DNA from 3 places in the Paraburkholderia dipogonis genome. Region 1 is predicted to be linked to each of the others. Evidence: predicted binding sites of a transcription regulator. Region 1 holds the regulator's gene; each other region holds the start of a gene.
The links. Region 1 encodes LexA, which represses DNA repair genes until DNA is damaged. Its sites were predicted from a motif close to ACTGTATNNNNATACAGT; they were not measured.
Positions count from the first base shown of each region.

Region 2: a site for LexA is predicted at 8,772-8,789, ahead of ACFSNN_RS22505 (putative DNA modification/repair radical SAM protein). Genes of this name have one in related genera too.
Region 3: a site for LexA is predicted at 2,382-2,399, ahead of ACFSNN_RS24475 (ATP-dependent helicase). Genes of this name have one in related genera too.

Region 1 is NZ_JBHUFR010000008.1:409,818-420,328, reverse strand. It holds gene ACFSNN_RS11885 (hypothetical protein) at 1-403, shown strand, start outside; gene ACFSNN_RS11880 (ABC transporter permease) at 490-1,317, opposite strand; gene nodI (nodulation factor ABC transporter ATP-binding protein NodI) at 1,421-2,335, opposite strand; gene ACFSNN_RS11870 (universal stress protein) at 2,634-3,098, shown strand; gene ACFSNN_RS11865 (DUF2939 domain-containing protein) at 3,260-3,922, opposite strand; gene ACFSNN_RS11860 (hypothetical protein) at 4,029-4,373, opposite strand; gene lexA (transcriptional repressor LexA) at 4,468-5,118, opposite strand; gene ACFSNN_RS11850 (sulfate ABC transporter substrate-binding protein) at 5,432-6,472, shown strand; gene cysT (sulfate ABC transporter permease subunit CysT) at 6,614-7,516, shown strand; gene cysW (sulfate ABC transporter permease subunit CysW) at 7,513-8,532, shown strand; gene ACFSNN_RS11835 (sulfate/molybdate ABC transporter ATP-binding protein) at 8,532-9,590, shown strand; gene ACFSNN_RS11830 (CysB family HTH-type transcriptional regulator) at 9,680-10,511, shown strand, end outside.
Region 2 is NZ_JBHUFR010000016.1:519,781-530,291, reverse strand. It holds gene uraD (2-oxo-4-hydroxy-4-carboxy-5-ureidoimidazoline decarboxylase) at 1-238, opposite strand, end outside; gene puuE (allantoinase PuuE) at 235-1,185, opposite strand; gene ACFSNN_RS22545 (aspartate/glutamate racemase family protein) at 1,425-2,291, opposite strand; gene ACFSNN_RS22540 (NCS1 family nucleobase:cation symporter-1) at 2,318-3,799, opposite strand; gene ACFSNN_RS22535 (GntR family transcriptional regulator) at 4,132-4,872, opposite strand; gene ldcA (muramoyltetrapeptide carboxypeptidase) at 5,187-6,113, opposite strand; gene tadA (tRNA adenosine(34) deaminase TadA) at 6,142-6,792, opposite strand; gene ACFSNN_RS22520 (DnaJ family domain-containing protein) at 6,879-7,280, opposite strand; gene ACFSNN_RS22515 (hypothetical protein) at 7,492-7,821, shown strand; gene ACFSNN_RS22510 (2'-5' RNA ligase family protein) at 7,847-8,470, opposite strand; gene ACFSNN_RS22505 (putative DNA modification/repair radical SAM protein) at 8,802-10,010, shown strand; gene ACFSNN_RS22500 (UdgX family uracil-DNA binding protein) at 10,020-10,511, shown strand, end outside.
Region 3 is NZ_JBHUFR010000018.1:180,977-191,487, reverse strand. It holds gene ACFSNN_RS24495 (MATE family efflux transporter) at 1-577, opposite strand, end outside; gene ACFSNN_RS24490 (RNA-binding S4 domain-containing protein) at 858-1,076, opposite strand; gene ACFSNN_RS24485 (hypothetical protein) at 1,391-1,837, shown strand; gene ACFSNN_RS24480 (hypothetical protein) at 1,940-2,203, shown strand; gene ACFSNN_RS24475 (ATP-dependent helicase) at 2,441-4,585, shown strand; gene ACFSNN_RS24470 (DUF4088 family protein) at 4,755-5,531, opposite strand; gene ACFSNN_RS24465 (AzlD domain-containing protein) at 5,816-6,139, opposite strand; gene ACFSNN_RS24460 (AzlC family ABC transporter permease) at 6,136-6,897, opposite strand; gene ACFSNN_RS24455 (AraC family transcriptional regulator) at 7,273-8,103, opposite strand; gene ACFSNN_RS24450 (CreA family protein) at 8,202-8,678, opposite strand; tRNA gene ACFSNN_RS24445 (tRNA-Asn) at 8,902-8,977, opposite strand; tRNA gene ACFSNN_RS24440 (tRNA-Asn) at 9,055-9,130, opposite strand; gene fdxA (ferredoxin FdxA) at 9,248-9,571, opposite strand; gene pncB (nicotinate phosphoribosyltransferase) at 9,873-10,511, shown strand, end outside.

The DNA of each region.
Region 1 (10,511 bases):
CCCAAAACTTGAGCAGGCGCTGACGCGCGGGGACCTGGCGATCCGTCAGGCGAATTCGGCGCGGGCCACGGCATTGCTGCGCGCGTTGGGCAAGATGATCGTGGACGCGTCGGCGACGATCGGCGTGGAAGCCTTCACGCTGATCCCCGACGGCGACAAGATCTACGATCCGGCCGACGGGCTGTGGCCGCAGGAACTGCAGGTCTCGCTCGATGGTCCCGTCGAAGAAGCCGATCCGGACGAAGTGCGCACGGTACGCCTGATCTCCGACGATCCGGGCACGGTGTTCCGCGTCGAGTGGCAGCGCGCCGACGGCAAGATCGGGCGCCAGGACGGCGGCCCGTTCGCCACGGTGGCGTTTATCTCGGACGTGGACATTCCGTGGACGGATGACGAGGACTGAGCGAGCCCGGCTCGCGGCAGGCGCTGATGTTTCGTCGAGTGTGGCGATCAGCGCCTGTGGTCCGTCATGGTTGACGGCAGGGGAACCTACTTCATCATCCGGCGGCGAAACAGAATCGCCGACACGATAAATCCGCCGAGCGCATACGCGGCCAGCACGGCCACATGCAACAGCGCATTATCGACGGTCCGACCCAGCATGGCCGGCCGCATCAAGTCGACGGCGTGCGCCAGCGGGAGCAACTGCGTGGCGCCTCGCGCCACGGCAGGCAGTTGCGAGACCGGAAAGAACACGCCGGATAGCAACAGCATCGGCGTCAACACCAGTGTCTGGTAAAACATGAAGAAGTCGTACGAAGGCGCGAGCGCCGTCACGACCATCGCGATGCTCGCGAACGCGAGCCCGGTCAGCACGATGACCGGCAACGCCAGCAGCATCGACGGAAAATTCGCGTAGCCCAGAGCGCCCGCCACCAGCATGATCGCCGCGCCTGAAAGCACTGACTTGCTGGCCGCCCAGATCACCTCGCCGAGCACGATGTCGCCGAGCGTGAGCGGCGTATGCATGATCGCTTCCCAGGTGCGCTGCACGTGCATGCGCGAGAAGCCCGAATACATCGACTCGAAACTCGCCGACATCATCACGCTCGAGGCCACCGTGCCCGCCGCGAGAAACGCGATATACGACACGCCGTCGACATGGCCGACCATCAGCCCCAGCCCGAAGCCGAGGCCGAACAGATAGATCATCGGATCGGCCAGGTTGCCGAACATCGAGGCGATCGCGAGTTTCTTCCACACCAGATAGTTGCGGCGCCACACGGCGATCCAGTTCGTCGCGTTCGCGGGAAAGGCGGCGAAGGCTTCCTGTTTCGATGGCGTATCGCCCGGGGTTTCGTAAGTGCGTGCGTCCATTGCGTGTCTCGTGCGTGTCCTTGCGTCATCCTGCATGGTTTCTGTCAGGGCGTCGTTGTCGCTGCAGCGCGTTGCGTGCGATGCCGGTCTCGACCGATGCCCTTTAATCCTGCATCTCGCGGCCCGTGAGCCGCAGGAACACATCCTCCAGATTCGCCGGTCGATGCAGATAGCGCAGATCCGCGCGCTGCTTGAGCCGCGCGTGCACCGGCTGCGCGTCGTTGACATAGCAGAACAGCGTCTCGCCGCTGATCTCGGTGCGCTCGACGAGCGGCGCCAGTTCATCGCGCAACGCCGCCGGGTCGGGTCCGAAGATCTCGATCACATCGCAACCGATCTCGGACGCGATCAACGCGCTCGGTGCGCCTTCGGCGATCTTGCGCCCTTCTTCGATCACGCACAGCCGGTGGCAGAGGCGTTCGGCTTCTTCCATGAAGTGGGTGGTCAGCAAAATGGTCTTGCCGCGCGCGAGCAGCGAGCGCAGCCGCTCCCAGATCAGATGCCGCGCCTGCGGATCGAGGCCGGTGGTCGGTTCGTCCATGATCAGCACATCGGGATCGTTGACGAGCGCACGCGCCAGCGTGAGGCGCCGCTTCATGCCGCCGGACAGCTCGCTCACGCGCGCATCCGCCTTGCTTTCCAGACGCGCGAATTCGAGCAGCGACGGCACCATGGCGCGGCATTGCGCGGCGCTCAGACCGAAGTAGCGGCCGAACACCAGCAGGTTCTCACGCACCGTGAAGTCGGGATCGAGATTGTCGAACTGCGGCACCACGCCGACGCGCGCCCGTGCCACGCGCGCGCGGCCGGGGATCGGCTCGCCGCACAGACGGATCGTGCCCGCATCGGGCGCCGCGATGCCGAGCAGCATGCGCAGCGTGGTGGTCTTGCCCGCGCCGTTCGGGCCGAGCAGGCCAAAGCACTCGCCGGCGTTGACATGAAACGACAGTCCATCGACGACCGTTTTTTCGCCGTAGCTTTTTTTGACCTGATGAAATTCGATGGCGGCTTCGGGCATGGATCGAACAAGTCTCCAGGGAAAGGCGTGAATGACGTGAGTGGGCCGGGGAGGCGGCCTATTCTAGGACATCGGCGCGGCACTGTTGGTTTGCACCGACAATCCGAAGCGGGTTTCTTGCACTGCGGCATCGGCCTGCGGAGACTGTCCGGACGGCTCGCGCACCTGTTTAAGGTGCGATTAGAGGGCGGTCAAGGGCGCTCAGCGCACAGTTAGCGTTTTCCATCCCTTGCAACCTGAATTGCGGCGCACCATGATTAATTGAGAATCGCGCGTCCCGCGCGAAGGGAGAAAAATCATGGCGAGCTACCAGAAAATCCTGCTGTGCTACGACGGCTCGCGCGAAGGCCGCAAAGCACTACGTTGCGGCGCCGACCTGGCGTTGGATCTGAAAGCGGAAACGCATTTGCTGTCGGTGGTCGATATGCGTTCGAGCATTGCGCAAAGCGCGGGCCTGCTGACCGATGTGGCCTGCGGCAGTTTCGAAAAGACCGCGCGCGATATTCTGCAGGAAGGCGTGGACTGGCTCACGGAACGAGGCGTAACCGCACAGGGGCATTTCGCATTCGGCCATCCGATCGATGAGATCGCCAACCTCGCCAATGAACTGCACGTCGACCTGGTGGTGGTCGGCCACCGCTGCCGCACGGGTTTGTCACGATGGTGGATGGGTGCGGGCAATACGCCGCTGCTCGACCGTGTCTCGTGCAGCATTCTGGTGGCGTGTTCTTCGGCGCAGGAGCAGCAGCAAGCGGCGGCTTGAGGCGCATGTCGGTCGCCGAGGGCGGGTGGTCGACTGGCGGCCGGGTACCCCCCGGCCGCACCTGCCTCGTAGCCTCGACGTCATAACGAAGTCGCTGCACGACTCGCTGAACAATTGGCGCGACCAAAGGATCCGCGCCAAACAAAGCCGACCGGCCGCGATCACTCGTTCAGGTTGACCGCTGCCAGCTTCCACGTGAATACACCTTCGCGCTGAAAGATCGCCGAGTAACGCGCATCGCCGGCGCCATGTTGGTACGTGACGACGAACTCGTTGAGGCCGCGATAGCCCGCCGTGGTTTGCGGCGGTTGCGGAGGCGTGGCGTCGGCGTTTCCATTCGCCGCGCTGCCGGCAGGCGGCGGAACCGGTGCGGCTGCTGTCGCGGCGGCATCCGGCGAATTGTTCGCGGCCGGCGGCGCGGGCGGCCGCTCACCCGGATCGCCGCGCGGCGGCATGCCGTTCAGCAAGGCCGCCACGCCGTCAGGTGTGGCGTACGCATCCACAAGCGGACCGATCAATGCGACGCCGATCATTGCGCCAATGGCGGCCAATGGATTGCCGTTGCTATGGGCGCCAAGCCGGCGTGTTAGCAGGCCGGCGACCTGTTCCTTCAGGCTCTCACGCAACGCAGGGAAGTCGACGTACTGATTGACCGTTTGCGCGTCGCGCGCGTCGGCCGCGCGTTTGAGATTGTTCAGCGCGATGTACGGTGACGCATAAGCAAACCCCAGTGCGGCGATCACAACGATCACGACTAGCGTGACGATCAGCGGCTTTGTGGCGCTGCCTCTGCTGCCGCGTTGGGTACGTTTCGGAACTGCCATCGAGTGGGACTCTCCATCAGGTGTGATCTAACGTGGACCGCGGCCACGCGAAAACGATCCCACGCAATGCAATCTCTCGCCGTCCCGTTATAGACCCGCCAGCACCTCAAGACTCGAACACCGCGCCGTGCACGTTGGCTTCATCGGCGATGCAGCGGTCGATCATGCGGCAAACCGCGTCCATTGTGCCGACCATGATGAGACGCGACGGCCCGTGATAGACCCGCACCGGTGCGCGACGCGCCGGCTCGGCCGTGTTCAAACCCGAATTCAACGACACGCGGGCAAACGCCGGCAAGGAAGACGGCAAACTCGACGCAGCCTCGGGCGAGTCGAACAGCGACGGCGTGCTGAGCGTGGCCGCCTCGATCAATGAGCAAGGCACCAGCTTGCGAAGATGACGCAGACGACCGAACTGACGAAAGGGCAGCAGGCGGGCAAGACGTTCCATGAGACTCTCCAGACGATGCGACATTGATGCGACGCTAATGCAACATTAATGCGACATTGACGCGGCTTTTTATTCTGTCGAACGGGCAGGCGGGTTAGAACTCGCCGGGGCGGATCAGCCCCACGGCGATGCCCTCCAGCGCGAATTCCGCACTGCCGGTTTCAACGAAGATGTTTTCGTAGTCGGGGTTCTCGGCGATCAGTTCGAGCCCGTTCGGCCGGCGCTTCAGGCGCTTGACCGTGACGTCGTCGCCGAGCCGGGCAATGATGATCTGGCCGTCTTTCGCTTCGCTGCGCTTTTGCACCGCGAGCAGGTCGCCGTCGAAGATGCCCGCGTCGCGCATGGACAGCCCGCGCACCTTCAGCAGGTAATCCGGCTTGCTCGAGAACAGCGCCGGGTCGCAGGCGTAGTGCTGCGAGATATGTTCCTGCGCGAGGATCGGGCTGCCAGCGGCGACGCGCCCGATCAGCGGCAGCGACAATTGCATGATGCTGGCGTGCGGCAGGGTGAACTGGTGCGGCGAATCTTCCGGACCGGCTAGCAGGCGAATGCCGCGCGATGCGCCGGCCGCGAGTTCGATCACGCCCTTGCGAGCGAGCGCGCGCAGATGTTCTTCTGCCGAGTTGGCCGAGCTGAAACCCAGTTCGGCGGCGATCTCCGCGCGGGTGGGCGGAAAGCCGGTGCGTTCGATAGCCCTGCGGATCAGATCGAAAACCTGCTGCTGTCGTGCGGTGAGTTTGGTCATGGCGCCACTGTATGTATGAACAGGTGACTGTATTTTTATACAGTATTCGGCGCAATTCAAGCTTTACTTTAAGTTCGTGGCGAAGGGTGGCGCTCCAGCGCCGTCGCGCGACGCTCGAACATCCGTTTTCGCGCCGCAACGCCTTATCCAGCTGTCATTACCACTTTTGCGTATTAAAAAATGAAGAAACATTATTTTTAATGATGAAAGCCCTTCGATAGACTGGCCTCCAGTTGGCGCTCATGTGCACGTGACCGCGACGTAAAAGAACACCACACGCTGTTTCAGCGGACACAACGCGGAGAAAGTCGATATGAATCACCAACGCACGGGGCTGGCAGGCAGGACGAAACAACTCATCGCGGCGCTCGCGTTGGGCACGGCGGGCACGCTCGGCGTGATGGCGCAGGCGCACGCCGCCGACACGACGCTGCTGAACGTGTCCTACGACCCGACGCGCGAGTTGTATCAGGACGTCAACCAGGCGTTCGGCAAGGAGTGGAAAGCGAAGACGGGCGAGACGATCACCTTCAAGCAGTCGCACGGCGGCTCCGGCGCGCAGGCGCGCTCGGTGCTCGACGGCCTGCAAGCCGACGTGGTGACGCTGGCGCTCGCCTACGACATCGACGCACTCGCTAACAAGGGTCTGCTCGACAAGGGCTGGCAGAAGCGCCTGCCGGACAACGCCTCGCCGTACACGTCGACGATCGTGTTTCTGGTGCGCAAGGGCAACCCGAAGCACATCAAGGACTGGGACGATTTGACCAAGCCGGGTGTGTCGATCGTGACGCCGAATCCGAAGACCTCGGGCGGCGCGCGCTGGAACTACCTCGCGGCCTGGGCATATGCCGAGCATCAACCGGGCGGCAATGATCAGAAGGCCAAGGAATTCGTCGGCAAGCTGTACAAGAATGCCGGCGTGCTGGATTCCGGCGCGCGCGGCGCGACCACCAGCTTCGTGCAACGCGGTATCGGCGACGTGCTGATCGCGTGGGAAAACGAAGCCTTCCTGTCGCTGAAGGAATTCGGAGCGGAGAAGTTCGAGATCGTGGTGCCGTCGGTGAGCATTCTGGCGGAGCCGCCGGTCGCGGTGGTGGACAAGGTGGTCGACAAGCATGGCACGCGCAAGCTCGCCGAAGCGTATCTGAACTTTCTGTATAGCGAGCAAGGCCAGGAGATCGCGGCGAAGAACTTCTACCGTCCGCGTTCGAACAAGGTGCCGGCCGAGCTGACCGCCAAGTTTCCGAAGCTGAAGCTCTACACGGTGGACGATTCGTTCGGCGGCTGGACCAACGCGCAGAAGACGCACTTTGCCGACGGCGGCGTGTTCGATTCGATCTATCAACCGCAGTAACACGTCCGCTGCAGGAATTGGCAAAAGCATAGGCGAAACGACGCGGCGATGCGTCTCCCGAGCGCGCCCCATGCGGCGCGCTTTTGGCCGCCAGGGCCCGGCGGCCGGCAACACGAGCATCAACCTGAACGAGTAACGAGCATGACGACGTTGACCTTCCGAAAACCGAGCGCGTTGCCCGGTTTTGGCCTGACACTCGGCATCACGGTGGCTTATCTGAGCCTCGTGGTGCTGATCCCGCTTGCGGCGACCTTTCTCAAAACCGCTACGCTCGACTGGAGCCAGTTCGTGCGCGCGGTCAGCTCGCCGCGCGTGCTCGCGTCATATCGGCTGACATTTTTTTCCGCGCTCGGCGGCGCGCTGATCAACGCGGTGTTCGGCTTTCTGGTCGCCTGGGTGCTGGTGCGCTACACGTTTCCGTTCAAGCGCATCGTCGATGCCGTGGTCGATCTGCCGTTCGCGCTGCCCACCTCGGTCGCCGGCATTTCGCTCGCGGCCGTGTATGCGGGCAACGGCTGGATCGGACAGTTCCTCGAACCGCTCGGCCTGAAGATCGCGTTTACGCCGGCGGGTGTGCTGGTCGCGCTGACGTTCATCGGTTTGCCGTTCGTCGTGCGCACGGTGCAGCCGGTGCTCGAAGAGTTCGAACGTGAGCAGGAAGAAGCGGCGGCGTGCCTCGGCGCCTCGCGCTGGCTGACGTTTCGCCGTGTGGTGTTGCCGGCGGTGTTTCCGGCTCTGCTGACGGGCTTCGCGCTGGCGTTCGCCCGCGCGCTCGGCGAATACGGCTCGGTGATCTTCATCGCCGGCAATGTGCCGATGAAGTCGGAAATCACGTCGCTCCTCATCATCACCAAGCTCGAGCAATACGACTACGCGGGCGCGACGGCCATCGCGGTCGTGATGCTGGTCGTGTCGTTCCTGATGCTGCTCTTCATCAATACCCTGCAGTGGTTTTTGCAACGACGCACGAGCCGTGGCGGCGCGGGCCCGGTGCCTGCCGCCGCGAGTGTCGCGGCGATCGGCGCCGGCGGAGGTGCGCAATGAGCCGCGATTCCGTGAAGAATGCCGGCTCGGCAGCAGCCGTAGCCGTGGCGCCGCGCGCGCCGCTGAACATTGCGCGCCGGCCCGATCCGGTCACCGAGCCGCTTGTCGTGCGCTGGATTCTGACCGGCGTCGCGCTGCTGTTTCTCGCGCTGTTTCTGGTCGTGCCGCTTGCCGCCGTGTTCTATCAGGCGTTGAACAAGGGGCTTGCTTTCTACCTGGAATCGCTCGCCGATCCGGACGCGCTCTCGGCGATCAAGCTCACCGTGATCACCGCCGCGATCGCGGTGCCGCTGAACCTCGTGTTCGGCCTTGCGGCTTCGTGGTGTATCGCCAAATTCGAGTTTCGCGGCAAGGCGCTGCTGACCACGCTGATCGATCTGCCGTTCTCGGTGTCGCCGGTGATCTCGGGCTTGATCTATGTGTTGATGTTCGGCGCGCAGGGCTGGTTCGGCCCGTGGCTGCAGGATCACAACGTGCAGATCATTTTCGCGGTGCCGGGCATCGTGATGGCGACGATCTTCGTCACGTTCCCGTTCGTCGCGCGTGAACTGATTCCGTTGATGCAGGCACAAGGCAACGACGAAGAAGAAGCCGCGCACGTGCTCGGCGCGTCGGGTTGGCAGATTTTCCGCCGCGTCACGCTGCCCAACGTGAAATGGGGCTTGCTGTACGGCGTGATTCTTTGTAATGCGCGGGCGATGGGCGAGTTCGGCGCGGTGTCGGTGGTGTCGGGACATATTCGCGGCCAGACCGACACGATGCCGCTGCACGTCGAAATTCTCTACAACGAATACAACTTCTCGGCGGCGTTCGCCGTGGCGTCGGTGCTGGCGCTGCTCGCACTCGTGACGCTCGGCCTGAAGCTGCTCGCCGAGCGTCATATGTCGGCGGAACTATCGGCCGCGCGCGACGTGCCCGCGTACGCCGGTCCCGTCACGCCGCCGGCGACCACGTCGCACGCAACCGCGGCTACGCATGCATCGCAGCAACACCCGCTCAAGCAAGGAGAGCTGTAATGGGTATCACCGTTCGTAACCTGCAGAAGCGCTTCGGCGATTTCGTCGCGCTCGATAACGTCTCGCTCGACTTTCCGCCGGGTGAACTGGTTGCGCTGCTCGGGCCGTCGGGTTGCGGCAAAACGACCTTGCTGCGCGTGATCGCGGGACTCGAATACGCGGACGGCGGCCAGGTCGTGCTGCAAGGCCAGGACGTAGCGACGGTCGGCGCGCGCGAGCGGGAAGTGGGCTTCGTGTTCCAGCATTACGCGCTGTTCCGCCATATGACGGTGTTCGAGAACGTGGCGTTCGGCTTGCGCGTGAAGCCGCGCAAGGAGCGTCCTTCTGAAGCGGTGATCCGCGAAAAGGTGCATGAACTGCTCAAGCTCGTGCAACTCGACTGGCTCGCGCAACGCTATCCGTCGGAACTGTCGGGCGGCCAGCGGCAACGTATCGCGCTCGCGCGCGCGTTGGCCGTCGAACCGAAAGTGCTGCTGCTCGACGAACCGTTCGGCGCGCTCGATGCGAAGGTGCGCAAGGAACTGCGCAGCTGGCTGCGGCGCCTGCACGACGATCTGCATATCTCGACGATTTTCGTCACGCACGATCAGGAAGAAGCGCTCGAAGTGGCCGACCGCATCGTCGTGCTCAATCGCGGGCACGTGGAGCAGGTGGGCAGTCCGCAGGACGTGTACGACCATCCGCAGACCTCGTTCGTCTACGAGTTTCTCGGCGCGGCGAACCGTCTGCACGGCAACGTCGACGCGAGCGGTTTCGTCGTGGACGGCGCGGCGCTGCCGGTTTCCATCAAGGCCGATTTCAGCGGCCCGGCGTTCGCCTATGTGCGTCCGCACGATCTGCAGTTGTATCCGCAGGCGTCGGGCCATCGCGAGGGGATTGTCGTCGACGTGCAGCGTGTCGTGACGCTGGGCGGCTCGGTGCGGGTCGAACTCGCGGGCCGCGAGGGCAACCTGCTCGAAGCCGAACTCGACCGTGAAGCGTGGCGCGATCTGCAGCTTTCCATCGGCGACGGCGTGACGGCGGTGCCGCGTGCATTGCGTGTTTTTCCCGCGCAGTGAGCGCAGTCGGACGCGCACCGACAGCGACACGACCCGGCGTTTCAATACAACTCAAATAACCTAACTCTGGCAAAACCGGAGACATCACGATGAATTTTCAGCAATTGCGCTTTGTGCGCGAAGCCGTGCGTCAGAACATGAATCTGACCGAGGTGGCGAACGTGCTGTACACGTCGCAATCGGGCGTATCGAAACAGATTAAGGATCTGGAAGACGAACTCGGCGTCGACATTTTCATTCGGCGCGGCAAGCGTCTCACGGGCCTCACCGAGCCCGGCAAGGCCGTGCATCAACTGATCGAACGGATGCTGCTCGACGCCGAAAATCTGCGCCGCGTCGCTCGCCAGTTCGCCGATCAGGATAGCGGCCACCTCGTCGTGGCGACCACCCACACGCAGGCGCGCTATGCGCTGCCGAAGGTGATCCGTCAATTCACCGAGGTGTTCCCGAAAGTGCATCTGGCGCTGCGCCAGGGCAGTCCGCAACAGATCGCGCAGATGATCATCAACGGCGAAGCGGACATCGGCATCTCCACCGAAGCGCTCGACCGTTTCCCGGATATCGTCACGTTCCCGTGCTATTCGTGGCATCACGTGGTGGTCGTGCCGAAGGATCATCCGCTGGTCGGCCGGCCGAATCTGACGCTCGACGAGATCGCCGAATTCCCGATCGTCACTTACGACCAGGATTTCACGGGCCGCTCGCATATCGACCAGGCCTTCGCGAAAGCGGGTGCGTTGCCCGACGTCGTGCTGACCGCGATCGATGCCGACGTGATCAAGACCTACGTGGAACTCGGCATGGGCATCGGTGTGGTCGCGGCGATGGCCTACGATCCGAAGCGCGACACGGAACTGGTCGCGCTCGACACGCAGCATCTGTTCGAGGCGAGCACGACGCGGGTCGGTTTGCGCAAGGGCG
Region 2 (10,511 bases), on a different contig from region 1:
CTGCCTTGCCGGCGAGCTCCGGGTGGGCGTTGATCAACGCCAATTGCTTCTCTTCGCCTGAAGTCTCGACGATATTCGACATCTTGCGATGCAGTTCGTCGATGCTGGCGAAAGGCCGTTGCTGCGCGGCGATTTCCGCGACCCACGGCGAGTGCTCGAAAATGCCCGACAGCGCTGCCACGAACGCGTCGGTCGAGGTGCTGTTGAGTTGGTCCAGAGTGTATTGCATCGCCTTCATGCCGCAGCCCCGCGGTTGTTTTGTTGATAAGGATGATGGTCGCGCCAATGGCGCGCAATATCGACGCGCCGCGTCACCCACACGCGATCGTGCTGTTCGATATGATCGAGGAAACGTTGCAGCGCGCGGAAACGCCCAGGGCGTCCGAGCAGACGGCAGTGCATGCCGATGGAGAGCATCTTCGGCGCTTCGTCGCCTTCTTCGTAGAGTACGTCGAATGCGTCGCGCAGGTATGTGAAGAAGTGGTCCGCGGTGTTGAAGCCTTGCGGGCTCGCAAAGCGCATGTCGTTGGTGTCGAGCGTGTAAGGCACGATCAGTTGCGGCACTTTCGCGCCGCCAGTCACGTCCACGTCCATCCAGAACGGCAGATCGTCGCCGTAATAATCCGAGTCGTACAGGAAACCGCCGTATTCAGCGACGAGGCGCCGCGTGTTGGGACTGTCGCGGCCGGTGTACCAGCCGAGCGGACGCTCGCCCGTCACGCGCTCGATCGCTTCCATGCCGAGACGCATGTGCTCCGCTTCTTTCTCCGGCGCCATGTCCTGATAGTGAATCCAGCGATAACCGTGGCAGGCAATCTCGTGCCCGAGTTCGACGAAGGCACGCGCCAGTTCCGGATGCCGTTCGACCGCCATGCCGACGCCGAACACCGTGAGCGGCAGCTTGCGCTTCTCGAATTCGCGCAGAATGCGCCAGACGCCCGCGCGCGAACCGTATTCGTAGATCGACTCCATGCTCATGTGACGCGCCGGGAAAGACGCGGCGCCGACGATTTCCGACAGAAACTGCTCCGAGCCGGGATCGCCGTGCAGCACGCAGTTTTCACCGCCCTCTTCGTAGTTCAGAACGAATTGCACCGCGACACGCGCTCGACCCGGCCAGTTTGCCTGCACCGGGTGGCGGCCGTAGCCGATCAGATCGCGTGGGTAGTTCGGGTCGAGTGGCATGGTTTGACGAATGCGTGGTGACGGTACGTAAAATTCGCGTGGAACTCATATGGCATGCACATGAGCTTGTGCTTGAGTTTGCGTGCGGCATGCAGATGACTCATGCGGGCGCTAGCGAAACCGCGCCAGAAAGAGCACGGACAGCAGCAGAAAAAAGCCGTTCAGGCAGCCCGCGCCGAGTTGGACCAGTGTAGCGAAAACACCCGGGTGCGCCCATACACCCGGGCAGATAGTGCGTGTCAGACTGAATGTATGTGCGACCCCGATTCCGTAGTGTTTACCCGCAATAAATCGGCCGTTCCTGCGTTTTCCGGCGTATTTGCGGCGGAAACGACGGTAACGCCGCGCGCGGCACGCGGATTCGGATCGGTGCCGGTCGGACTGAAGGGCGCCAGCGCGCCGTCGTAGCGCTTGGCCAGCGGCCGCGCGTAATCGCCGCGTTTGGCCGTCGAAAGACGCAGCGCGACCAGCGCCTCGGTCCACTTCACAGCCGCCGTCACGCCTTCGATCACCGGCGCGCCGAGCGCGTCTTCGATCTCCGCGCACAACTCGGCCATGCCCGCACAGCCGAGCACGATCGCGTCCGAACCGTCTTCCGCGAGCGCACGCCGGCATTCGTCGAGGATGATGCGGCGCGCCGCCGAGCCAGGCTTGTCGAGGTCGAGCACGGCGACGTCGGTGGCGCGCACGTTGCGGCAAAAGCGCTTCATGCCGTAGCGCTCGGCCAGGTGCCACGCCATGCCGCACGTGCGCGCCAGCGTGGTCACCACCGAGAAGCCCGGCGCCAGCACGCTGGCCGCGTGCATCGCCGCCTCGGCAATGCCGATCACCGGGCCACGCGCCAGCTCGCGCGCTGCGTACAGGCCTGGGTCGCCGAAGCAGGCGATCACGTAGCCGTCGCAGCCTTCGCGCTCACCGGCGGCGACTTCGGCGAGCAAGCCCGGCGTGGCGAGCGCTTCATCGTAATAGCCTTCGATCGACGGTGGTCCCATGGTCGGATTCACCGCGATGACTTCGGTGCCCGGCGCGGCGACGTCGCGCGCGCAGCGGCCCATTGCGTCCGTCATGCGCTGGGTCGTGTTCGGATTGATCAGTTTGATACGCATATCGACTCCTGTTGCGTCCGCAAAATTCAGCGTGCAAGAACACGATAGAACAACGCAGCGAGGCCTGCGCCGATAAACCACGAGAAATTCGCCATGCCGTCGAGCGCGGGCACCATCACGCAGACTACCGCGATCACGGCAGCCGGCAGCAACGCGGCGACCGCCCGGTAGTTGACGCCGTTGCGATACCAGTAAGAACCCGTCGGCGAAACGGTGTACAGATCGTCGAGAACGATCTTCTGACGCTTCACGAGGAAGTAGTCGACGATCAGGACACCGTACAACGGTCCGATGAAACTGCCGAGCACGTCGAGCGTGTAGTGGATCACGGCCGGGTTGTTGAACAGATTCCACGGCGTGATGAAAATCGACGCCACTGCCGCGAGCATGCCGCCCATGCGCCAGCTAATGAGGCGCGGCGCAACGTTGGAAAAGTCGAAAGCCGGCGAAACGAAATTCGCGACGATGTTGATGCCGATAGTCGCGATCGTGAAAGTCAGCGCGCCGAGAATCACCGCGGTCGGATAGTCGATACGGCCGACGGTTTCGACCGGGTCGGTGATCAGTTCACCGAACACCGGCAGCGTGGCCGCGGTCGTGATCACCGTCACCAGCGAGAAGGCCAGAAAGTTGACCGGCAGGCCCCAGAAGTTGCCGCGCTGCACGCTGCGGAAGCTCTTGCCGTAGCGCGAGAAGTCACCGAAATTCAGCATCGGTCCGGAGAAGTACGACACCACCAGCGAGATCGCCGTGATCATCACCGGCACGACCTGCATGCCGTGATATTTGACGCCGCCCAGGTTGATGCCGATGTTGCGCCACCCTGCGCGATACACCATGTAGCCCGCGAGAATGAACATCACCACATAGACGGCGGGGCCGGCGAAGTCGATGAACTTCTTGATGGTCTCCATGCCGTGCCAGAACACGAGCGCCTGCAAAACCCACAGCAGCATGAAACCGGTCCAGCCGAGCGTCGAAAGCCCGAGGAAGCCGTGGTGATGAACGTCGGCGTAAGGCAGTAATTGTGGGACGAACTTCAACACGACGATCACCAGCGCGCTCGACGCCAGATAAGTCTGGATGCCGTACCACGCGACCGCGATCAGGCCGCGAATCACCGCGGGAATATTAGCGCCGAGCACGCCGAAGGTCGCGCGGCACGCCACCGGATACGGCACGCCGTTCGCCTGGCTCGGCTTGGCGATCAGGTTGCACAACAGGTTGACGATCGTGATGCCGACCAGCAGCGCGATCAGCACCTGCCAGCTCGTCAGGCCGAGCGCGAACAGACTGCCCGCGAATACGTAGCCGCCGACGCTGTGCACGTCCGACATCCAGAAAGCAAAGATGTTGTACGCGCCCCAGGTTTGATGCCGTAACGGCGCGAGGTCTTCGTTGTAGAGGCGGTCGCTGTAGCCTGCGGGCATGGACGGTTCGCTGGATGCGCCGTCGTCTGCATAAGTGGAAATTGCGGGATTGCCGGGCGCTGCACTGAACTGAGCCATGATTCCTCCTTGGAATAGGGACCGTCGATAGCGAATCGAAGGACGTTGCATCGGCCATGCCATTCGCGCCTCCTCGTCCGTCTGAATCGAGGGTCCTGGCGCGTCTGTCCGGCCGTGCCGCGGATGTCTCCGTACTTGAAGTACTTGTGGTTATCGCACCGCCAGCAGCCGCGAAGTCCGGCGATGCGTTATTACCCGAGGTCCGTCGCCCGGCGGCGGACAGGCGTGCACAAGCCGGCAGCGCTCGCGCCGAGCCGCCTTGCAACGCTTGATTCGTTCAGTTCAATTCAGTGCGGCGCGCACCGGCAACGGGCGCACGCCGGCCGCGTGCCTCAGCCTGGCGCGGACTTGGTCTTCGATGAATCTCTGGCTGCACCGTTGAAAGCGCCGAACACTTCATGCAGATCGGCCGCGCCACGTGCGGGGCGGTCCAGCATCTTCAACTCGACGCTTTGCAAATGGCGCGACATCAATGCCGCCGCCTCTTTGGCATCGCCGGCGTCGAGCGCGGCGAGAATCGCTTCGTGGTCCTCGAACGAGCATGGGCTGCGTCCGAGCGACTCGTACAGCGCGGAAATTAGCGTGGAGCGCGCCACCAGTCCGTTCAGGCAGTCGCATAACACGGCGTTGCCCGTGAGTCCCGCCAACTCGGTGTGAAACTCGCCCGATAGACGAATCCACGCCGGAAAATCACGTGTTTCGAACGCTTTGCGTTCCCGGCCGATCATGCTGCCGATGCTCTTCAACCGCCGCATGCCGTGGCCGCTGCAGATCTTTTCGACCACCGCAAGCTCGATGATGCGGCGCATCTCGAACACTTCGTGCACTTCTTGCAGCGACGGACTTGCCACGAACGCCCCGCGATTCGGTTCGAGATCGACGAGGTGGTCGGTGGCCAACTGCGCCAGCGCCTGCCGGATCGGGCCGCGCTTCACACCGAATACTTCGCACAACTGGGCTTCTGTCAACTTGGCGCCCGGCGCGAGCCGATGCTCGAGGATCGCCGCGCGGATGCGCTCGGTGATTGCTTCGGGTTTCGAACTATTCGCGGCGGCGGAGTCTGTGTCGGACATGATGTTCGTCTCGGTATGTTGGTCATCATAGGATGGACATAAAAATTGTCAACAATTTTTGCCATGAATTTCGACAATCTTCGGGGTGAGCCTTAACTGATATACCGCTCGCATGGCGCGTGTGGCCTGTGCTGTCTCGGCAAGAGTTTAATTAAGTGAGGCAGCGGCCGTCTATTGGCGGCTTGTTTTGTCAACAAAATCGGGGGACCTTCACGATCCTTCCGCTGGCAAGTACGTCACAAAAACTGACCGTTAGTTGCGTTGTAAAGGGCAAAAAGAAGACGGACAGCCGCCCGCCTCCTTGCTCCGCCAGTTCAGGCGAGGTAAGGATAGCCCGACAAGCTTAGTTTGAACCCATGTGTGTCGGCGACGAGATGCGCGTCAGCGCCCACCGGCAGCGTCAGCATGTTGCGGACATGCCCGAATTGCAGCCCGCTGACGACCGGAATGCCGATCACCGACCTCACCTGCTCGATCATTGCGTGCAGGTCGTAGCCATTGTCGTATTCATAGGGTTTGGCGCCCGAGAAATCGCCCAGCACCAGCGCCTGCTGCTGCGCAAGAATGCCGGACAGGTGCAACTGATAGATCATCCGCTCGATGCGAAACGCTTGCTCGTTGACGTCCTCGACAAACAGGATGCCGCCCTGCACCGGCGGCATGTACGGCGTGCCGATCAGCGACGTCAGCACCGCCAGATTGCCGCCCCACAACATGCCCGAGACGTCGACCGGCTGCGCTTGCGGCGTGTTGTTCGAGATCGTCATGGTCGGCTTCGTCACCGCCGACCAGAAGTGTTGCATGGTGAATTCGCTCAGATCTTCCGCTCCGAAGTCGCTCATCACCATCGGGCCGCCGAAAGTCTTCACGCCCGCGCGTGCCAGCAGCGCAAGCTGGATCGCGGTGAAATCGCTGTGACCGACCAGCGCGATCGGCTGATCGGTCAGCCGCCGTTGCAATCCATCGTAGTCGAGTCCGTGCAGGATGCGCACCGCGCCATAGCCGCCGCGCACGGCCAGCACGATGTCCGGCAACTTACGCGACGGATCGGCGAGCCGGTTCAGATCGGCCGCGCGCTCGCCATCGGTGCCGGCGAAGCGCTGGTAGCGACGCTTCGTCGTTTCCACGCCCTCCACGCGATGCCCCTGCATATGGAAGCGCTGCAACGCGCGATGCAGCACCTCGGGATCATGCGGATACCCGGACGGCGCAATCAGTTGGATGGTGCGATGGACGGTCATTGGCAAGACCTTGTTGGACGTTGTTGTTTTAGAGCGACCCGGCCGGGCCCGGTTCGATGCTGCCCGGCACGCCGGCTGCGTCGGCGCGTGCCGCCGCGCGTGCTTCGCGGCTCGCGCGCCGCCGTTCGGCAAAGAACGATTTGAGCGCGGCGCCACATTCGTTTTCGAGCACGCCGCCGATCACCGTGGTGTGATGATTCAACTGCGGATTCGCGAAGGCGTCGACCACGCTGCCGCACGCGCCAGTTTTCGGATCGCGCGCCCCGAACACGACTCGCGCGATGCGCGCATGCATGATCGCGCCGGCACACATCAGGCACGGCTCGAGCGTCACATAAAGTTCGCAGCCCGGCAAACGGTAGTTCTCGACGGCTTGCGCCGCAGCGCGCAACGCGGCCATTTCCGCATGCGCCGACGGGTCGTGCCCGCCGATCGGATGATTGAAACCGGTTGCAATGACTTCTTCGCCGCGCACGAGGACCGCGCCAACGGGCACTTCGCCGGCGGCGCGCGCTTCTTCGGCGGCGGCTTGCGCGAGCGCCATGAAACGGCGATCGCGCTCCGAGACTTCGGGGACGGTGCAAGATGCGGGCGGTTTGCCAAGGGCGAGATCTGAACCCGCCGAGGCGGCGGCGGCGCTCAAATCGGTCGCCGCCAATTCATCAGCGACGCTGCTCACTGAGCGTTGGGAACCCAGCGCATTCAGCGCGGCGTGAGACTCGCCAGAGTCTGAGTCCGGTACGGTGGAGTGGGCAAGCGGCTCGCTCACTGCGAACCCGCGTCTGCCGTATCAAGGTTGCCCGCGCGCTCGGATAGGCGCTCGGCAATGCGCCGGCAGTATTCGCGCGGCAGAACCAGCGGACCGCCACGCAACGATTCAAGTGCCATATCGAGCGCCAGCATGCGCGCCTGGAGACGGCAACGGGTAGCCCGGTCGCTCACGGCATTCAACTCCGCTTGCAGGTCGCGCAACGCGCGCAACTGCTCGACAGCGGGCGGCACAAAGCCCGCATTCTTCAAAATCCGGTTGGCGACGCGCACTTCCTGGGGGACCAGAGCATCGTCGTCCAGGGACAGCGGCGCGCCCGCGCCCGGTAACTCGTCGAATTCGCCTCGCGCGGCGGCGGCGGCAATACGCTGTTCGACTAATGCATCAAGCAATCTCATCTGCAATCCACTACGTTGCGGCCCAAGCATTCTATCAGGGCGCGCACGATCGTTCCGCTTCTCGAACCGACGAAACCTCCTACGTTTTCAGATTCCGCGTATTTGAGGACAGACAGTCGAGCGCTAGCCTCAGCGATTCGCGGCCGGGTTTTCGCCGCTCTGCGTGTCGACCTCTGTTCTGCGACAAAACCTGACAAAACACTTTCATCGAATGATGCTCCCGCGCCTTCGCTCGTCGCTCACCAACGCCACCAACGCCACCAACGCCACCAACGCCACCAACGCCACCAACGTTATGAAACTCCGAATGATCAATTCAAGCCGCAACCACGCCGTCACCGCTTTCGACGCCCGCATCGATCCGCATCCCGCCGTGGGCCTCGTGCATGCAGGCGAACGCATTCCAAAACGGTGGCTACGCGCGACGCTGGCCGCCATCACCATAACGCTCGCGCTATCCGGTTGTGGCGTGTTCTGCGGTGGCGCGGGCGGAAGCGGTGGCGGCTTTGCAGGCGGTTGCGCGACCGGCATGCGGTTCTAGCTCGCCGTCCTTCGACACGCCGCCCTCACCCAGACAACGCGCGCGATGATTCGGCGCCAGCCAAAGTCCAGCGAGCCAACGCGACATGCCGCGTACGCCCGAGCAAACTGTGCATCAACGCAAACTCACGCACGTTCCAGCAAACCGGCTCGACGGGACGTGCCGCGCCCCACGGCACCCCGTACGCTAGCGTGACATGCGGCGTGTAGTGCGCCGCGGATGAAACCGCGCGGTCCCCAAAGCCGGCGCTTTGCAGCGCACGGCCCAAGGCGTCGTGCAGCACGTGCAGGCCAGCGACGCCCTCGCCTCCACCCAGCACCAGCGGTCCCGGTCGCGGTTTCGACGCAAAGCTGACCGCCGTGTCGAATTCGACGCTAAACGGCTCCATTCCGATCGACGCGGCCGCCTGCATCGCCGCATCGACTCGCTCTTGCGGCAAACCACCCGCGAAATTTCCCAGGTGATGCAAGGTCACATGTAGACGGCCCGCAGCAAGCGGCTTGCTCCGCGAGCGCGTCTCGCCGCAAAGCTTTTGCGCGAGCTTCGAGATGCCGGCCGCTGTGGTCGCATCGGGAAAGACGGCGAAGAACAGGCCGTCTGTTAGCGTTGGCGGCGCCTCAAGACCAGGCAGCCAGAGTTGTTCAGGCATGGCGTTCCTGACCGGATAAAGCCGGCATGTCGATGAATCTCCGTTCATTGTGCGGGCTCACCCGCGTATCTGATCTATGCAGACCGCCCGACTGTGCGAGGTTCCACAATCGCCTTTTATCAAACCGGTCGTTACTCTTGAGATAGCGCCGCATTACAAGCAAAAAATGCAGCGCAATCCCGCACGCGCCCATTTCCGCTGCAGCGCTTGCGCCCCGCTCGTTCGCCGGATGCGCCCCCGAAGCCAACGCCCGCTTACCCATTAAAAAAACCGCTTGCAGTCACGTCTCTCCACGTACGATACTGTACATTCATACAGTATCGGTGGCAACGTGGAACTGCTCAAAAAGCTGGAAGTATTGGCCGACGCCGCGAAGTACGACGCGTCATGCGCAAGCAGCGGCGCGCCCAAACGCGGCTCGCGCGGCATTGCCGGTCTGGGCGCCAGCACCGGCGCGGGTATTTGCCACAGTTTCACGCCGGACGGGCGTTGCGTCTCGCTGTTGAAGATCCTGCTCACCAATTTCTGTTTGTATGACTGCCAGTATTGCGTCAACCGGCGCTCGAGCAACGTGCCGCGCGCGCGCTTCACGCCCGAGGAAGTCGTCGAGCTGACGCTGGATTTCTACCGGCGCAATTACATCGACGGACTGTTTCTGAGTTCCGGAATCATTCGGTCGTCCAACTACACGATGGAACAGCTCGTGCGCGTCGCGCAGTCGCTGCGCGAGGATCATCAGTTTCGCGGCTATGTTCATCTGAAGACGATTCCCGATGCCGATCCGCAGTTGATTGCGCAAGCCGGGCGTCATGCCGACCGTTTGAGCGTGAACATCGAACTGCCTACGGACAGCAGCCTCGCGCGGCTCGCGCCGGAAAAGAACGTCCGCACCATCAAGCTCGCCATGGGCTCGATCCGCCTTGCGCAGGAAGAAGCGCATAGCGACGCCAAGGCGCCGAAATTCACGCCCGCGGGCCAGAGCACGCAGATGATCGTCGGCGCGGATCAGACGAACGACAGCACGATCTTGCAGACCGCCGCTACGCTCTACGGAGCGTACAAGCTCAAGCGCGTCTACTACTCCGCCTTCAGCCCGATTCCCGACAGCCCATCCGCATTGCCCGCTCAAGCGCCGCCGTTGTTACGCGAACACCGGCTGTATCAGGCCGATTTCCTGATGCGCGGCTACGGCTTCAGCGCGGACGAACTGTTCGAACAACCCGGCAACCTGTCGCTCGACATCGACCCGAAGCTTGCGTGGGCGTTGGCGCATCGCGACCAGTTTCCAGTCGACCTGAACCGCGCGCCGCTGCGCATGATCGCGCGCGTGCCGGGCATCGGCATGCGCAATGCGAAACGCCTGGTCGAGTTACGGCGTTCGCGCCGCGTGCGCTACGAGGATCTCGTGCGGCTGCGTTGTCCGCTGGAAAAGATCAAGCCGTTCGTCGTGACGCAAGACTATCGCGCGGCGCTGCATGACACGTCGTCGGCCCGCTTGCGCCGGGTGTTGGCGCCGCCGGTGCAACTGGCGTTGTTGTGAAACGTCGCCATGCGTTCCATTGTTATCGAAGACCATTTCGTCGCCTGGCGCGCCGCATCGCTCGGCGCTCTAGCCGGAGGCCTGGCACCGGAGGCGATTGAATGGCGCGTCAAGCAGGAACGTGAGTCACCGCAAGGGCAGGCGCTGTTCGACTATGGCACGACGTCCGAGGATGCGGAGCCTCGCTCCACCGCCGTGCGTGTTTCGAAGGAGCTGGCGGCGCTCTTGCAAGATGCCGCGCTGTTCCGCGAATCACAGCGCTGGGCGTTTTTGTACAAGGTCTTGTGGCGCTGGCACCATGGCGATCGCGCGGTCGCCTCGCCGGCGGACGAAGATGGTGCACGCCTCTATCGCATGGCCAAAAGCGTGCGGCGCGCCAAGCACGACATGATCGCTTACGTGCGGTTTCGCAAGCAGGCGCAGGCGTCGGCATCGACGGCGCGGACACCCGAATATCTCGCCTGGTACGAGCCCGAGCATGATGTGCTGGCGTGGGCCGCG
Region 3 (10,511 bases), on a different contig from region 1:
CGTGGATCAGGCCGTAATTGAGAAAACCGTTCACGCCGACGCTCACTAGCGACACCCACAAAAGCCGTTTGGCTGCGCCGATCGCCGGCAGAAACGATCGCATCAGGCCGACCCCGATCAGGCTGCCGAGCGAGCCCCAGCGCAGCACCGCCGAATATTCGCCGACGTTGTGCGCGAGCAGCGCGGGTTCGCCGAACGCGAGCAGGATCGGCGTGGCGAACGAGAGCAGGAAGAACGCGGGCACCGACAGCAGCACGGACAGCACGAGACCCGTCCAGTAGATGTGCGGCACGCGGCCTTCGTCCTGCGCGCCGCGCGCGTGCGACACGCTCACGCTGACGGAGGTCAGCACGCCTTGCAGCAGCGTGACCACCACGAAAAACAGATTCGCGCCCAGGCCGCCGGCGGCGAGCGCGTCGGGGCCGAGCGAGCCGAGCAGGATCGTGTCGGTGACGCCCATCGCCATTTGCGAGAGCTGCGCGATGGCGAGCGGCGCGGCGAGGCGCGCGGTGTCCGCCGCGTGGCGGGTCAGGGTTGGCGGCCGGGAGGCCACACGGGTGATGCCGGATTGAGTCATGGAGCGCCTGGCGGCGGAAGTGGCGACAGCGCGACGGCGGGCGCGACGTGCGCGCGAGCGGAGGCGAGGGCGGCGGCTCGATGAGCCTCGGCGAACGCTCGAGGCAGCCGCCGGCCGGGTGTGTCAGCCGATTGTTGGTTTGTTGAAACTGACAGCTTATTGCTTAGGCGCGGCGATGTCGATGGAATCGGCACAATTTTGGTGCGCCCGTTCCTCCGAGTTTTCGGACTGCGGATCGTGCTTCAGTCCGTGCGTTAGTCCCGTGAATCAGCCAGTTGAGTCAGGCCTCGTGGACCGCAATCCGCGTATCGCCTAACAGCACGACCTGACCCGCGCGGATCTTGCAGGTTTTACGCGTCTCGACCCGGCCGTCGACGGTGACTGCGCCGTCCGCGACCATCATTTTTGCCGAGCCGCCGCTGTCCGCCAGCCCCGTTATCTTCAGGAGATTGTGCAGTTCGACGTAGTCGCCGGTGAGCGTGAAATCGAGGTTGGGCATGGCGTTTGCGCCTCCAGGCAAAGGGTTCGCATCATAAGCCAGAAGCTTGCCCTGGATGAAGTTCGCGGTGTGCGCCGCCGTCGTGTGAGTATCTGCAAGCAGATGTTATGCGTTTGTCAGAAAGTGAAACGTTCCGTAACGATGGTCGTAAAACCCAATCTTCACTCGTAAAGTGCAGGTCAGTAGGGAAAGCCTGCTGGATTTTTATCTGGCAGCGAGCAGACCGGCGAGGCACGCAGAGCGCGCTCATGCGGGCTCGAATGCGCAGCGCCAGACAGGTCGCCCGCGTCACAACAACTTGGAGAGGATTAGCCATGACCCAGATTCGTACGCTTCTGATCGGTACCGCCCTGACGGCCCTTGCTTCGACCGCCGCGTTCGCACAGACCGCGCAACCGGCAGCGGGTACGGAAGGCCAGCCGCAGGTTCAGATGCAAGGCAATGACGCGGCGCCCGCGGCGCAGGGCGTGCAGCCGGTGACGCCGGCGCCGACGCGTCTGACGGCATCGGGCTCGACCGACCCGCTGGTGCAGAAGCGCGACGCTAACGCGAAGGCTAACGCCGAATATCGCGCGTCGAAGAAGGCATCCAAGGCGGAGTTGAAGGATCAGCAGAAGGCCGCCAAGGTCCAGTACAAGGAGCAGGTGCGCGACGCCAAGATCAATCAGAAGGCGGATAAGCAGACCGCCAACAACGAAATGAAGATGAACATGCAAGGCCAGACGGGCGACCAGTCGGACGGCACCGACGTCAAGCATTAAGGCCGGGTTTTGAGCAGGCGGGGTGGCGGTTCGGTTAGCCGCCGCGGCCCTCGCTTTACCGGACTTTCGGGTCCGGGCATTTCGATTCAAGGGAGGTATCGCATGAGCATCGCCCATTCCACGAAGACCACGCTTGTTGCCGCGTTGATCGCGGGTTGCCTGTCGTCGGCTGCATTCGCGCAGGCTAGCGACCCGGCTATGGCGCCGGTTACGCATGCCGACAAGAAGGCAGCCAAGGAACAGTCGAAGGCGGACAAGAAGGCTGCGGTCGCGCAGGCCAAGGCCGACAAGAAAAAGACCGATGCCCAGGCCGACGCCGACAAGGCCAGCGCCGACGCAAATGTCAAGGACGCGAAGAAGCAATAGCAGGCTTCGCGGCAGCGGCTGACGCGGGGCGCGTGAGCGTCCCGACGTTGTGCCTGCGAAAAATGGCTCGTGTGCATTCGTGCGACGGGCCATTTTTTTGTGCTCCTGTTCGCTCGCACGACAGGCGGGAAAACGTGGACAGCGCATCCTGCTAAAAAAGGGGCGCTTGTCGGCGCCGGTTGTATGGATATACAGTATGCGTCGCCACTCTGAATCCATCCAACGCCCAAATCGATCGTGCTCTCCGTCGCCGAATCCGCACCGTCCCCGACGCCCTCCGCGCCCGACCCCGCCGCCTGGCTGGCGAAGCTCAACGACGCCCAGCGCGAAGCCGTCGACTACGGCGCCGACACGCCCACCGCGCCGCCCGGCGCGTTGCTGGTGATTGCAGGCGCCGGCTCCGGCAAGACCAATACGCTCGCGCACCGGGTCGCCAATCTGGTGGTGAAGGGCGCCGATCCGCGCCGCATCCTGCTGCTGACCTTTTCGCGCCGCGCGGCGCTCGAAATGACCCGTCGCGTCACGCGCATCGCCGGCGCGGCGCTCGGTTCGCGAGCCGCGCTCGCGCAGGGGCTGACGTGGTCCGGCACGTTTCATAGCGTCGGCGCGCGGCTGTTGCGCGAATACGCGGATCTGATCGGTCTTGCGCCGGCCTTCACAATCAACGACCGCGAGGATTCCGCCGATCTCATGAACCTCGTGCGGCACGAGCTCGGCCTGTCGGCGAAAGAGCGGCGTTTCCCGGCCAAAGGCACGTGCTTTGCCATTTACTCGCGCGTCGTGAACACCGGCGCGTCGCTCGGCCAGGTGCTGGACAAAGCATTCCCGTGGTGCCGTGAATGGGAGGCCGATCTGCGCATGCTGTTCGCGTCTTACGTCGAAGCGAAGCAGAAGCAGAGCGTGCTCGACTACGACGATCTGCTGCTTTACTGGTCGCACATGGCCGCCGAGCCGGGCATCGCCGCCGATCTGTCCGGACGGTTCGATCACGTGCTGGTCGACGAGTACCAGGACACCAACCGTCTGCAGGCGTCGATCCTGCTCGCATTGAAGCCGGACGGCCGTGGCCTCACCGTGGTCGGCGACGACGCCCAGTCCATCTATTCGTTTCGCGGCGCGACCGTGCGCAATATTCTCGATTTCCCCGCGCATTTCGATCCGCCGGCCAAACAGGTCACGCTCGAGCGCAATTACCGCTCGAGCGCGCCGATCCTGGCGGCGTCGAACGCGGTGATCGAGCTGGCCAGCGAGCGCTACACGAAGAATCTGTGGACCGACAAGGCGTCGGCGCAGCGCCCGCGCCTCGTGACGGTCGCCGACGAGGCGGATCAGGCTCGCTACATCGTCGAGCAGGTGCTGGAAGCGCGCGAGCAGGGCATGACGCTGAAGTCGCAGGCGGTGTTGTTCCGCGCCGCGCACCACAGCGCGGCGCTGGAGATCGAACTGACCCGGCGCAACATTCCGTTCGTGAAGTTCGGCGGCCTGAAGTTTCTCGACTCGGTGCACGTGAAAGACGTGCTTGCCGTGTTGCGCTGGGCGGAAAATCCGCGTGATCGCGTGGCCGGCTTTCGTGTCGTGCAGTTGCTGCCGGGCGCGGGGCCGGCCACCGCGGCCAGGGTGCTCGACGAGGTCGTCGCGCGCGCGGGCAGCGGCAACCCCGCCGACACCGCCGGCGGCGCGCTGGCCGCCTTCACCGCGCCGGCTCGGGCGCAGGAAGACTGGCATCCGTTCGTCAAGCTGATGTCGAGCGTCTACGGGCGCGAGACGCCATGGCCCGCCGAGTTCGAAATGGTGCGCCGCTGGTATGAGCCGCATCTCGAACGCAATCACGAAGACTCGACCATCCGTCACGCGGACGTGTTGCAGATGGAGAGTATCGCGGGCACGTATGCATCGCGTGAACGGTTTCTGACCGAGTTGACGCTCGACCCGCCCGACGCCACCAGCGACGAATCCGGCGTGGCGCTGATCGACGAGGACTACCTGATCCTGTCCACCATCCATTCGGCGAAGGGCCAGGAGTGGCGCAACGTGTTCGTGCTGAACGGCGTGGACGGCTGCATTCCGTCCGATCTCGGCACCGGCAGCGAAGAGGAGATCGACGAGGAGCGCCGTCTGCTCTATGTGGCGATGACGCGCGCCAAGGAGGACCTGCATATCGTCGTGCCGCAGCGCTTTTACGTGCACAACCAGACGCATATGGGCGATCGTCACGTGTGGGCATCGCGCACGCGCTTCATTCCCGCGCATCTGATGCCGTTGTTCGATGCCTATGCATGGCCGCGCGTCCCGGTGCCGAGCGCGCCGACGGCGGCCGGTCTGGCCGCGGCGGCGCAGGCGAAGATCGAGATCGGCGCGAAACTCAGGAAGATGTGGGATTGAGAGTGGCGGCGCGCTCCTGTGCGTGACAGCCGAGACGCGATTCACGCCCACCGAAACGACGTGGCTAGATCGCCGGCCCAGTCCGTTGTTCTGCGCAATGTCTCTCGAGCGGGAACGGTTGCCGCTGTCGGCCACCGGACTCAGTGACGGATTCCGAAGCTCTTCCGCCTCAGCGCGGCTGCGACTGCCGCTGCTGCTGTTGCTGCGGCGCCGGACGCGGCGGCACGAAGAAATTGCGCAGCCAGGCCGCCATCCGCGAAAACACGTCGTATGGCTCTTCCACGAAAATTTCCGGCTTGAGCAGGCGCAGGAACTCCATGATCTGCTGCGCTTCCTGCTTCTGGAACGAGCCGTGTGAAATACCCAGCCGCAGCAGCCCGCGCAGTTCGCCCAGCTTCTCGCGAGCCGTGCTGCCCACGCTCGTTTCGCACGCCACCTTGGCCTCGTAGACGCGCTGACGCAGCGATTCCACCAGCCGCCACGCGGGCGTCTGCATGACTTCCTCGAGCGCCTGAATATCCTGCGCCGCGCTCTTGATCTGCGCGGCAAGCGGGTCGATCAACGCGGCGTCGCCTTCCGCTTCCTTGACGATCGCCGCCGCCCAGTCGCGGCACTGCTTGGCGAGTTCCTCCGGCGTCCATTCCGAGCGGGCGGCGAAGCCGAAGCCGAACTCGCCCGCCTGCCGCATCAGAATCGCGACGACATCCGGAAACTCCTTGTCCAAAGTGCGTTTGGCCCACGCGTATTGGCCGCCCTGCAACATCCGCTGAACCGCGTGTTCGGTCAGCGGCACCATATTGTCGAGCAGCTTGGCGCGCAAAAAATCCTCAAACGACGGCGTCGCGAACTGCGGATCGAGCTTCAGCGATACCCGCAGAAAAGCGTCGAAATCCTTGCGCAGCGTCGCGATGGTCTCGTCTTTGAGCGTGAGGGTGATTTGACCCATGTGTTATCCCGTTTGGTCCTGCCGCGCGGCCTCGCCACACCGCCCGGCCGCGCGGGCCTTGGCAGACGCGGCGTTCGACGCCGGCGCGCTTGATTCCTGCCTGATGCCGCATCACCAGCGGGACGTATCCCGACGAGCGGACCTCGACTGCATAACGGCGGATCGGGGGGAAACTTAAGGGAGTGCGGGGCAGGGGCGCCCGCTTTAGAGGGAAGCATCGCCCGGCTTGCGCAGACATGGTGCGAGCCGGGCGACGCTGTCGCGGCCTTGAAAGCAGTGCGCGTCTATTTCAGCACGACGCATTGCCAGACAAAAAACACCGTCAGCCCGACGGCGATGGTCAGCAGCGGCCGCCGTGTCAACGCGCTGACGAGCACCGCGGCCAATGCGCCGACCAGCTGGGGATTGCGCCAGGTCAACTCGGCGTCGCCGCCGTGCGGTGCAACCGCCATCGGCACGATGATCGCGGTCAGCACGGTGACTGGCACGAAGCCGAGCGCGGTGCGCACCAGCGGCGGAAACACCAGCCGGTCGCCGAGCACGAAGACGGCGGCGCGGATCACCCACGTGATCGCCGCCATGCCGAGAATCAGAACGACGTAGTTCATTGCGATGCCTCCGCGGTTTTGCCGTTGCCGCGCAAATTGGGCCGCGACGTCGTCAGCAGCACGCCGATCGCCACGCCCGCGAACACCGCGCCGAGCAAACCGAGCTTGTACGGCCACGCCTGCCAGAAGAAGGCCAGCATGCCCGAGGTGACGGCCGCCGCGATGTAGCGCAGCGCGACGAGTTGCGGCACGACGATCGCGATGAATGTGGCGACCATGGCGAAATCGAGGCCGAGCGATTGCAGGCCCGGGAAAGCCGCGCCAAACAGCAGGCCGGCCGCGGTCCAGAGCTGCCAGTTCAGGTACATGGCCAAGCCGGCGCCGAAGAAGTAATGCGGCCCGATCGTGCCGGGCTCCCGATGCCGGTAGTGTTCCCACGCGACGGCGAAGACTTCGTCGGTGAGCAGCGCGCCGAGCACCCAGCGCCAGCGTGCCGGCAGATGCGCGACGTGCGGGGCGAGCGTGGCGCTGTACAGCACGTGGCGCAGATTGACGACGAGCGTGGTCGCCCAGACGACGGCAAAACTCGCGTGTCCGGCAATCAGGCCGAGCGCGATGAACTGCGCGGAGCCCGCGAACACGACGAGCGACATCAACTGGCCGTGCCATAGATGCAACGGGCCGGACGCGACGAGAGTGCCGAATATGACGCCGAAAGGCGCCGCGCCGACCATCATCGGGATGATGTCGCGCGCGCCTGCGGTGAGTTCTTTGAAATGGCTTGGGCCCGTGGGCCCGTCTGCGGTGGAATGGGTCAATCTAGCCTCCTTGGTTCGGGAAGCATAGCGGCGGTGGCCGGGCGGGGCTTGTACGTTCTTGCGGATGGGCAATGGTTCGATGCGGAGGCGGCGCGCGCCAGGCCGTGTCATGACATGCGGCCGGAATGAGCAAATGACATGGCATGCGCAGGTCGCCGGTAATGTGGATGTTGGCGTCGTGTCCGGCGGCTGGGTTGATCGGGGCCGCGCCGCGCCGGAGGCAGCCGCTCGCGTATTTGCGAGCACATGGGATGGCCGAGGCGGTCGAGCGGGATAGGCCGTAGGCAAAGTTCGCATTTGCGTCGTGTCGCGCGGCTGGAGTGCTTGAGGTCGCAGGTCCCACAGTGCGCCCGCAACGCACACACCCGCGTCGCGTCAAACGCCCTGCCAGCGCCCGGGCGGTACGCCGAACATGCGACGAAAGTGTCGCGTGAAGTGGCTCTGGTCCGTGAAGCCGCTGGCGGCGGCGACCTCCGTGACGGAAACGCCCGCGCGCAGCGGCGCGAGCGCGCGCTGCAAGCGCACCTGATTGCGCCATGCGTGGGGCGGCAGACCGGTCGTCTGGGTGAAAAGACGCGCCGCGTGGAACGGCGAGAGTCCCGCGACCTGGGCCACTTCAGCGAGCGTGACCGGTTCGACGAGGTCGCCCGTCAGGCGATCCTGCATGAGCGTCACGCGAGCGTCGTCGGCGGCGAGGCGCGAACGCGCCGGTTGGGTCTGCGCATAGCGCACCAGCAGCGTGGACAAGGCGTCGAACATGGCGGCTTCGGCGGCAAGCGCGTCGCCGCCCGCCTCCAGCAGACGGTGCGCGTGCGCCAGCCGCACGGCCAGATCCGGATCGCGGATCACACCCGGCGCAAACCACGGCAACGCCTGAGGCTTGCCGCTGACCTCGTTGGCGAGGGCGTGGATGAAATCCACCGGCGCATACATCACGCGATACCGCCAGCCCGCCTCGACCGCCTTCGAACCGGTGTGCAACTCGCCGGGATTGATGATGGGTACGCTGCCGGCTTCGGCGACATAGTCGGAACCGAGATACCGATACCCCTCGGCGCCCGCCACGATCACCGGAATCGTGTACGCGTCGTGCCAATGCGGCGTGAACTCGTGATCGTGATATTCGGCCGTGAGCAGGTCCGCGCCGGGCAAAAGCGGCGTGCGCCAGTAGCGGGCGGAATCCTGGAAACGGTGTGCTGCGGTCATGATAAAAGTCCGGCTGGACCGGTCAGTGTAGCGCGTCGCGACCATGGCGCGTCATGCGCTGATGTGCCGGCCGACTGCGTTTTGCCGTAGGGCAGGGTCTACTTGACCGGGATCGTTGTACCGGCCGGCATCGGTACGGCGCTCACGCTGTTCTTCGCGCTGCCGCTGACCACGCGGTCGCTGTAGGTGAGATACACCAGCGAGTTACGCTTTGCGTCGACCACCCGCACCACATGCAGCGACTTGAAGATGAACGACATGCTCACCGAGAACACGTCGGCCTGCTTCTTCACCGGACCCGTGAAGTGGATTTCACCGACCTGCCGACAGGCAATCGACGCTTCAGTTGGGTCTTCAGCGATGCCGAGCGTACCTTTGACGCCACCGGTACGCGCCCGCGACACATAGCAAGTCACGCCTTGAACCACCGGATCGTCATAGGCCTCGACGACCACGCGGTCGGAACCCGTGACGCGGAAATTGGTATTGACGCTGCCGACTTCTTCGCCGTGTGCCGAGGGCAGCAGGAGGGCGGCCGTCGCCGCAAGCGAGATGCGCAACAAAGTGGGTTTCATGGGATGAGCTTGCCGGAAATTGAGCGCGTGGATTGGGCGCGGGATGTGCGCCAGGAAATCGTCATCGTATAACGGCGGGCAGGTCAGATGGCCAATGATCCAGCCGACGCGCCGGTCGTATCGGCGCGAGCACGGCGTCGACCAGGGCAGGGCGACATGGTTTGGCAGCGTGCGGCGCGCAAAAAGAAAAAGGCCCGCACGGATGCGGGCCTTTCAAATTTTTTGGCTCCTCGACCTGGGCTCGAACCAGGGACCTACGGATTAACAGTCCGGCGCTCTACCGACTGAGCTATCGAGGAACAGCAGTACAACTTGATTAACTACAGCTTGATCTACATAAAAAAGCCCGTCTTGGTTAACGGGCTTTTGCAATTCTTGGCTCCTCGACCTGGGCTCGAACCAGGGACCTACGGATTAACAGTCCGGCGCTCTACCGACTGAGCTATCGAGGAACAGAACAACAAACAGCAGAGAAACGAAATTGTAGGAGGAGGTTAAGCGCCTGTCAATACCCTGCGTTCATCTCGATTTCATTCGAATTCGGTTGCGGACGCGACAGGCAGCGAGGCTCAACGTGCGAGCAGCGCGAGCTTTTCCTTCACGTCCTTGAACTCGTCGGCTTCCGGCAGCGGCGCCTTGGTCTTGGTGATGCTCGGCCAGTTCTTCGCGAGATCGGCATTCAGCTCGATGAAGTTCTGCTGGTCGCCCGGCACGTCTTCTTCGGCATAAATGGCGTTCACCGGGCATTCGGCCACGCACACGGCGCAGTCGATGCATTCATCGGGGTCGATCGCGAGGAAGTTGGGACCTTCGCGAAAGCAGTCCACCGGGCACACATCGACACAGTCGGTATAGCGGCACTTGATGCAGCTTTCGGTCACAACGTGAGTCATTCAGGCAGCTCCTGCATGCGGTATCTGGGGAGGCGGAAACGCCAAAAGCGCTATTGTATCGTAACGTCAAGAGGCGCATGCAGCATCGCGCAAGACCGTTTATACGTTTTCGTGATTAGTTTATGGCCTCCGCCCGGCGGCTCCTCCGAGCGCCCGGCGCGGGAGTCTGCCGGCGCGCTGAATACCGGCGCATTCGGGTAACATGCGACAGGCCGGTGCGCACGGGGCGTGCCGTCGCGCATGGGTGAGTCGGGCCTTCGTGTCAGGCCTTCCGTTTCTCCGCAGTCCAGTTCGCACCATCATGATTATTACTTCGCTGCTCGACACCGATCTGTACAAGTTCACGATGATGCAAGTGGTGTTGCATCACTTTCCCGCGGCGAACGTGGAGTACCGCTTCCGCTGCCGAACGCCGAATGTCGATCTCGTACCGTACATCGGCGAGATTCGCGACGAAGTACGCAAGCTCTGCCAGCTGCGCTTTACCGACGGCGAACTCGACTACCTGCGGCGCATGCGCTTCATCAAGGGCGACTTCATCGAGTTTCTCGCGCTGTTCCATCTGAACGAAAAATACATTTCGATCCAACCGTCGCCGAAGGGCAATGGCGAAATCGACATCGAGATCAAGGGACCGTGGCTGCATACGATCCTGTTCGAGATTCCGATGCTCGCGATCGTCAACGAAGTCTACTTTCGCAATACGCAGCAAAAGCCGGACTACAGCGAAGGGCGCGGGCGCCTCGTCGACAAGATCCAGTTGCTCGGCGCGCGTCCGGAATTCGCCGACTGCAAGATTGCCGACTACGGCACACGCCGCCGCTTCTCGAAGCAATGGCACGAGGAGGTGATCCTCAAGCTCAAGGAAGGCCTTGGCGAGCAGTTCGCCGGCACCAGCAACGTGTTCTACGCGATGAAGCACAGCCTCACGCCGCTCGGC